DNA from 2 places in the Labrenzia sp. ATLA3 genome. Region 1 is predicted to be linked to the other one. Evidence: predicted binding sites of a transcription regulator. Region 1 holds the regulator's gene; the other holds the start of a gene.
The links. The regulator PhoB, encoded in region 1, activates phosphate uptake and scavenging genes when phosphate is short. The targets are predictions, from matches to a motif close to TGTCATNNANCTGTCAT.

Region 2: AC2A6O_RS14065 (UDP-2,3-diacylglucosamine diphosphatase) is a predicted target of PhoB. The motif match lies at 1,760-1,776, and genes of this name have one in related genera.

The regions. Positions count from the first base shown of each region.
Region 1 covers NZ_JBXUKV010000006.1:186,297-190,508, reverse strand. Annotated here, with positions in the region: gene AC2A6O_RS17580 (aspartate aminotransferase family protein) at 1-2, opposite strand, end outside; gene AC2A6O_RS17575 (GcrA family cell cycle regulator) at 443-979, shown strand; gene phoB (phosphate regulon transcriptional regulator PhoB) at 1,294-1,995, opposite strand; gene phoU (phosphate signaling complex protein PhoU) at 2,075-2,770, opposite strand; gene pstB (phosphate ABC transporter ATP-binding protein PstB) at 2,802-3,599, opposite strand; gene pstA (phosphate ABC transporter permease PstA) at 3,611-4,212, opposite strand, start outside.
Region 2 covers NZ_JBXUKV010000004.1:554,463-558,674, forward strand. Annotated here, with positions in the region: gene AC2A6O_RS14060 (glycosyltransferase family 4 protein) at 1-914, opposite strand, end outside; gene AC2A6O_RS14065 (UDP-2,3-diacylglucosamine diphosphatase) at 911-1,714, opposite strand; gene AC2A6O_RS14070 (SDR family oxidoreductase) at 1,965-2,744, shown strand; gene AC2A6O_RS14075 (OmpP1/FadL family transporter) at 2,814-4,088, opposite strand.

The DNA.
Region 1 (4,212 bases):
ATAACCTCGTTTGTCTCCTTTAAACGCCCTTTCTGTCCCAGCGTCACCCAGACGCCAGGCCGACATCTGAAACAGTTGCCGAAGGGTCAAAACGCAACATGCCGCCCCGATGAGGCGGCACGTAGCGGCTTTCTTATACACTGCCCGTACCCTGCGCTGTCAATGGAAATGGCGCACAGGACATTTCACCCGTCCGGGAAGGCGGATTTCATAAAATTCTCAATGACCTCGCCATAATTGGGGAAAAGTCGTTTCATCCCCAACTGGTTTGGGTTCGGCGGTTGCCTGACAAATTAACGTTATTGTAACCTCTGAACAATCAAACACGAGATCTCGTGAGGCAAATCACCAAGAGGCACTAGATATGCCATCATTAAGCGTGCTCACGCATGCTTAACACGGGGTTAATGGCCGCAGGACGGTCAAACTAAAGGGTGCGGCGATGAGTTGGACAAACGAACGGGTTGAGCTTCTCAAAAAGCTTTGGGGCGACGGCTTGAGCGCAAGCCAGATTGCAGGCGAACTGGGTGGCGTCACACGGAATGCTGTCATCGGCAAGGTCCATCGCCTTGGTTTGTCCGGCCGTGCCAAGTCCACGTCTTCAAGCGCCAAGCCGCGCCGGCCGCGTACGGCAGCCCCCCCAGCGGGCGCCGCGCCAAAGAAACCAACCCCCACTCAGCCGCAGTCCATCGGCGCAACAGCACTTAAAGCAGACATGGCGCCTGCACCGGTGGCGGAAGCCAAGCCGCGCGTCGAACCGATTGCCGACCTGGTGCCGATCTCCAAGCGTGCGACCATCCTGACGCTGACAGAGCGGACCTGCAAATGGCCGATCGGCGATCCGGCGACCGACGACTTCTACTTCTGCGGCCGCCATTCCGATGCCGGGGTCCCCTACTGCGCCCATCACTGCAAGATCGCCTATCAGCCGGTCGCCGACCGCCGCCGCGACCGCAAGACGATGGCTCAGGCAGGCTGATAGCCTCCAGATAAATCCAGCTCGTAAAAACCCGCCGTTTCGGCGGGTTTTTTGTTTGAGTTTTCCCACGGCCAGGTGCTGCTTCCTGTGTGCCGCGTCTCACGAAGGCCCTGTGCATCCGTTGACCCGAGTGCCTTCGCTTCGAAAATGCCCCTTCATGGGAACAGAAGGTGACGACATCCTCCAGCTATTGACCATAGCCTGATCGAATGCCTGGCAGCGAAGACGCAGATAACTCTCACAGTCACATAGCCCCTGAAATGCAAAAAGCCCGCTTGTGGGCGGGCTTTCATTGCGTATTCCGCACTCTGCCCTCAGACAGCTGCAGAGGTGAACTGGTCGTTGAAGGCGTAGCCAGAACCGCGCACCGTGCGGATAGGGTCCTTTGCCTTGCCCTTGTTCAGCGCCTTGCGCAATCGGCCGACATGGACGTCGACCGTGCGTTCGTCCACATAGACATCATGGCCCCAGACGCCGTCGAGAAGCTGCTCGCGGGAGAAGACCCGGCCAGGCGAAGTCATCAGGAATTCCAGGAGACGAAACTCCGTCGGCCCCAAATGAATTTCCTTGGCATTGCGGCGGACACGGTGTGTTTCGCGATCCAGTTCGATATCGCCGGACCGCAGCATGGAAGATACCACTTCCGGGCTTGCCCGCCGCAGGATGGCGCGCACGCGGGCCATCAGCTCCGGCACGGAGAAAGGCTTGACCACATAGTCGTCGGCACCGGTCGACAGGCCGCGGATGCGCTCTGCTTCCTCGCCGCGCGCCGTCAGCATGATGACCGGCAGACGCTCGGTGTCCTCGCGCGCTCTCAGGCGGCGGCACAGTTCAATTCCGGACAGGCCCGGCAGCATCCAGTCAAGCAGCAACAGGTCTGGCAGGCTTTCCCGCAGGCGGATTTCCGCCTCGTCGCCCCGGACACAGGACTCGACCGAATATCCTTCTGCTTCCAAATTGTATCTCAAAAGAAGGCTGAGCGGTTCTTCGTCTTCAACGATGAGCACCTTCGGCATACATCTCGCTCCAATTACAGCAACCGGCGCCAGAGCGCCGGCCGTTCAGATCCTTTGCAAATGCGACAGAAGCCGGCGCTCAGACCGCGCCCGTTTCATCGACCTTTGCCCGGTCTTCCGGCAGACGTTCGCCAGTGACCATGTAGTAGACGTTCTCGGCGATGTTGGTCGCGTGGTCGCCGATGCGCTCGATGTTCTTGGCGCAGAACAGCAGGTGGACGCATTGGGTGATGACGCGCGGATCTTCCATCATGTAGGTCAAAAGCTCGCGGAAGATGGATGTGTAGATCGCATCAACCTCTGCATCGGCTTCCTGCACCCTGCGGGCAGCTTCCGGATCCTTCCGGGTATAGGCATCCAGCACCTGCTTGAGCTGAGACAGAGCAAGCTCGGTCATGTGCTCGACGCCGATCGCAAGCTTCTTGGACTGCAAGCCGCTGTCGATGGCGATCACCCGCTTGGCAACGTTCTTTGCAAGATCGCCGACACGTTCCAGGTCGTTGGCAATGCGGGTGGCAGCGGTGATTTCGCGCAGGTCCTGCCCCATCGGCTGACGACGAACGATCAGCTCGATCAGCTTCACTTCAAGTTCGTTGTAAAGGTTGTCCAGACGGACATCGCCTTTGATCGTCGCCTTGGCAAGCTCCAGGTCCTGCGACACCAGCGCAGAGACCGCATCGGCAAAGGCCTTCTCGGCAATACCGCCCATTTCGGCGACCTTGCCGGCCATGGCCGTCAGTTCGTCATCGTAAGCCGTGACTGTATGTTCAGACATCGTGTGTCCCCTTCAGAAACCTAAAAAATGCTTAGCCGAAGCGGCCCGTAATATAGTCCTGCGTACGCTTGTCCTTCGGATTGGTAAAGATGTCCTGCGTCAGACCTTCCTCAACCAAAATACCCAGATGGAAAAACGCGGTACGCTGAGACACACGGGCAGCCTGCTGCATCGAGTGGGTCACGATCACGATGGTGAAGTTTTCGCGCAGCTCGTCGATCAGCTCTTCCACCTTCGCGGTCGCGATGGGGTCAAGCGCCGAGCACGGTTCATCCATCAGGATCACTTCCGGGCTCACGGCAATCGCACGGGCGATGCACAGACGCTGCTGCTGACCGCCCGACATACCGGTACCCGGCTCGTCCAGACGGTTTTTGACTTCTTCCCAAAGCCCGGCCTTCTGCAGGCTGGAGGCCACGATTTCATCCAGCTCGGACTTGCTGCGAGCCAGGCCGTGGATCCGAGGGCCGTAGGCGATGTTGTCATAGATCGACTTCGGAAACGGGTTCGGCTTCTGGAACACCATGCCGACCTTTGCGCGCAGCTGCACCGGATCGACCTTGGGGTCGTAGATATTCTCGCCGTCGATCTTGATCGAGCCTTCGACGCGGCAGATGTCGATGGTGTCGTTCATCCGGTTGAGCGTGCGCAGGAAGGTCGACTTGCCACATCCGGAGGGGCCGATGAAGGCCGTCACGGACCGCGGCTGGATTTCGATGTCAACGTCTTTGATGGCGTGCGTATCGCCATAATAGACCTGCACCTTTTTCGCGGAAATTTTGCTTTCGGTCATGGTTTTCGCCTGTTCAAAATTCGGCATCTCGTTCATCGGAGCAATCCTTACCAGCGGCGCTCAAACCTGCGGCGCAGGATGATAGCGATAATGTTCATGGTCATGAGGAACACCAGCAGAACAATGATCCCGCCCCATGCGCGCTCATAGAATGCCGGATCGGCGCGTTTCGCCCATTCGTAAATCTGGGCCGGCATGGCCGAGTTCGGCGAGAAGAAACCGGCCGCCACACCATCGGGGAAGTTGGAGGCGATGAAGCCGACCATCCCGATCAGCAGCAGCGGAGCGGTTTCACCAAGGGCCTGCGCCAGACCGATGATCGTCCCAGTCAGAATGCCCGGCATGGCCAGCGGCAGCACATGGTGGAAGATCGACTGCATCTTGGATGCCCCGATCCCGAGCGCCGCATCGCGGATGCTTGGCGGAACCGCCTTCAGCGAGGCGCGGGTGGAGATGATGATCGTCGGCAGCGTCATCAGCGACAGCACCAGACCACCGACCAGCGGTGCGGACTGAGGCAGGTGCATGAACTGGATGAACACCGCCAGGCCGAGGATCCCGAATACGATGGACGGTACCGCGGCCAGGTTGGAGATATTCACCTCGATGAGATCGGTAAACTTGTTCTGCGGCGCGAACTCTTCCAGAT
Region 2 (4,212 bases), on a different contig from region 1:
TCCAGTGCCGCTTCCGCCGCTTCGCGAAGGTCCTCGGACAGAACGCCAGCACCCGTATCGCTGATGACGTCGAGCGGCCCCATCACCGGAAAGGCGGCAACCGGCACGCCGCAGGCCAGTGCCTCCAGCATCACGTTGCCGAAGGTATCCGTGAGGGATGGAAAAACGAAGACATCCGCGTCCGAGTAATGCCTTGCAAGATCCTCACCCACCTTCGACCCGGTGAAATGCGCTGCCGGATACTCCCGGCGCAGATTGTCGAGTTGAGGACCGTCGCCGACCACCACCTTCGATCCGGGCAGGTCGAGATCCAGAAATGCCTTGATGTTCTTTTCGACGGCAACCCGGCCGACATACATGAACACCGGGCGCGGCAGGTCGGCAGGCAGCACGGATCCCTCATAGGGCTTGAACTGCTGTTCATCGACCCCGCGCGACCAGCGCATGAGATTGGTAAAGCCACGGCCGCGCAGATCCTGCTCCAGCGACCGTGTCGCAACCATGCAGCCGCAGCCGGAATTATGAAAACGGCGCAGCCAGCTGTAGGACCACGTCAGCGGCACCGGCAAACGGGCCGACACATACTCCGGAAACCGGGTGTGGTAACTGGTGGTGAAGGGACGCCTTGCCTTGTTGGCCACGCTAGCGGCCAGAAGACCGAGCGGGCCTTCCGTTGCAATGTGAAGATGCTCGCAGCCGTATTCCTCGATTTTCCGGCGCACGATGCCCCGGTGGGTCAGCGACAGGCGGATTTCCGGATAGGTCGGACACGGCAGGGTCGTGAACTCCTGAGGGGTCAGAAACTCCACCCGCACGCCGATCTTTTCCAGTTCCTCGGCCGTGCGTTCCAGCGAGCGAACCACGCCGTTTATCTGGGGATGCCAGGCATCCGTCACAATCAGAATGGAACTCATGCGGCGACCGGCGCTTCCTTGGCTTTCGCCGGCACAGCCTCCTGCTGCGTATGGTCCACCCATCGGATCACCTCAAATGTTCCATCGTGGTGCTCGGCAACCGCAGTGCAGCTTTCCACCCAGTCACCCGTGTTGATGTAGTGAATGCCATCCAGATCTCGATCCGCGGCGTGGTGAATATGCCCGCAAATGACGCCGTCGACACCCTGACGGCGGGCTTCGTCGGACAGCGCCTCTTCGAAACGGCCGATAAAACTGACCGCATTCTTGACCTTGAGTTTGGCCCAGGCGGACAGTGACCAGTAGGTCAGCCCAAGGCGGCGGCGCACCATGTTGAGCCAGGTATTGATGCCGAGCGCGGTCACATAGGCCTTGTCGCCAAAGAAGGCCAGCCACTTGGCGTGGCGGATCACCACGTCGAACTGATCGCCATGAATGACCAGGTAGCGTTTTCCGTTGGCCGCTTCGTGAATGATGCTGTCGGTCACTTCAACGCCGCCAAAGTGGGTACCGAGGAAACTGCGCAGAAACTCGTCGTGATTTCCGGGAATGTAGACGATGCGCGCGCCCTTGCGGCCTTTGCGCAGGATCTTCTGAACCACGTCGTTATGAAACTGAGGCCAATACCACGACCGCCGGAGACGCCAGCCATCGGCAATGTCGCCAACCAGGTAAATGGTCTCGGCGTCATTATCCTTCAGAAAGTCCAGTAGCATCTCCGCCTGACAACCGCGCGTGCCGAGATGGACGTCGGAAATAAACAAGGCCCGGTAATGCCGCGATGCCTCTGCGGTAGACATAGCACTTCTCCAAATTCCCTTTGGAGCGCTTTAGACGCGATTCAAGTATCACTATTATGACAAATGGCGGGACTTCCCCGGCGGTGGTTATTTTCAAGCCTTATGATTGACGCCGACACGCCCGGAAAAATGGCCTCGCGGAGACCACCTGCCGGTTACCAACAGGCAGCCCCCCTGCCCCAAGGGCATTTGACATCGTCCGCTTTTGCCGGTCACAAAGCCTATCCAAATTGCAGCAAGGAGATCGCTCATGGACCTCGGCCTCAAAGGCAAAAAGGCAATCATCTGTGCGTCGAGCCGCGGCCTCGGCAAGGGCTGCGCTCAAGCACTGGCGGAAGCCGGCTGCGATATCGTGCTGAACGGCCGCACCGAAACGGTTCTGGAAGAAACCCGTTCGCAGCTTCACAGCCGCTACGGGGTGAGCGTTACCGCCATCGCAGCAGATGTTTCCACTTCAGAAGGGCAAAAGGCGCTTCTGGCGGCCTGCCCCAATCCGGACATTCTGGTCAACAACAACGGCGGCCCGCCCCGGCGCGACTATTCAGAGCTGGATCGTGAAGCGCTTCTGGAAGGTGTGGTGCAGAACTTCGTCACCCCTATCGAGCTCATGCAGGCCGTTGTACCCGGCATGAAGGAGCGTGGCTTTGGCCGTATCGTCAACATCACCTCGCTGTCTGTGAAGATGCCCATAGAGGGGCTCGACCTCTCCAGCGGCGCGCGGGCTGGTCTCACAGCGTTCCTGGCAGGCGTCTGCCGCCAGCTCGCTCCGCACGGCGTAACGGTCAACAACCTTCTGCCCGGCAAGATGGATACGGACCGGCTGAAGGGGGGCTTTGAACGCGCTGCGCAGCAGAGCGGGAAAAGCGTTGAGGATGTTCGCGCGGCTCAGGCTGCCGAAATTCCGGTTGGACGGTTCGGCTCGGCAGAGGAATTCGGCCAGACCTGTGCTTTCCTGTGCTCCCGTCACGCCGGCTACATCACCGGTCAGAACATCCTGATGGATGGCGGGCTTTACCCGGCAGCCTTTTAAAGCTGGTGAAATAGCAAAAGGCCGGAGCGTTTGCCCCGGCCTTGTTGTGTTTTGTCAGCGAGTTCCCGCTCAGTAGGTGTATCTGAGCGAGGCCGAGATGATGTTCACCTGGCTGTCGACCTTACCGGTGTAGGTACCGATGTTGGAATTGTAGTCCTGGTGGTTGCCAGAAATGTCGATCTTGGTGTCGGCCGGGATCAGGTGCGAGTAGCCGATATCGAAAGCGAGGTTATCCGCCGGCGACCAGGTCATACCCGCCGACAACCACAGACGGTCGTTGTCCGGCAACCGTGTGGAGCGAATGTTCTCGTCAATCGGCGAGAGCTCATAGCCGACACCTGCACGCAAGGTAACCTGCTGGTTCCAGTTGTATTCCCCACCGACCGCGAAGAACCAACCGTCATCGTAGTTGAATTCCAAGTTGGGCAGACCGGTCGGATTGGTGGTCGCCGTACCGCCATCGCTGCTCGGATGCACGGTTTTCAGCCGGGACCAGTTGGTCCATTCAACCGTACCGGCGATCTTGAAAGCGTCGTTGATGCGGTGACTTGCCGACAGGGTCACGGTGTCCGGTGTAACAACTGTCGCATTGATGCCTGCGCGATTGCCCGCAAAGGAAACCGGGGTCGTGCCCACAAAAAAGCGCCCGCCCGGATTGGTGTAGGAGCCATCAAGATCGTTGGCGACCGCAGACCGGTAGCCAAGACCGATTTCAGTCCCTTCCCACGGCCGGATGGTCAGACCGGCGGTCACGCCAAATCCATAGCCCTCCCCCTTGAATTCAGTCGTCGCAGCGGAGGTGGAGAACGGATAGGCCGATTTCAGTCGGACTTGCAGATATTGCGCCTGAATCCCGACACCGACAGCGAACATATCGTTGATCTGATAGGCGATGGCCGGATTTACGTTGACCGAAAACACTTCGGACGACCGGGAATAGTATTGGCCCGCCCAGTTCTGTTCCGGTTTGGTGCTGAGCCCGAACGGCGCGTTGACGGCAAGACCGAACACCAGCTGATCGTTGAAGCGGTAAGCGGTGTATGTGGACGGCACCCAGGCATCCGATGCGATGTCGCCACTGCCCACAGTGCTGGTGGTCGCACCGTTGACGGTTGTCAGCGCACCTGGCGTAAAGGTTCCGTCGATATCGGATTCAGGCATGATGAAGGAGCTATGCGATTCAATCGTAAGCCCCTTGCCGGCGCCAATAAGCGTTGCCGGGTTCCAGAACATCGAGGAGATGGACTCACCCGTCGTTCCGTTCCCTGCGAAAGACATCCCCTGGTAATAAGCGCTTTGTTCTCTCAGCGCGAAACCGCCAGCGAAGGCCGAACTTGCAATCATTGATAGAGCTACTGCTGTTGAAGCAAGTAGAACTGTTTTCTTGTTTACCCACGGCATTGAGTTTCCTCCCATCCCCTAGCCCCCGGATGAATGATGACTACCTGAGACAGGATTTTAGGAGAAC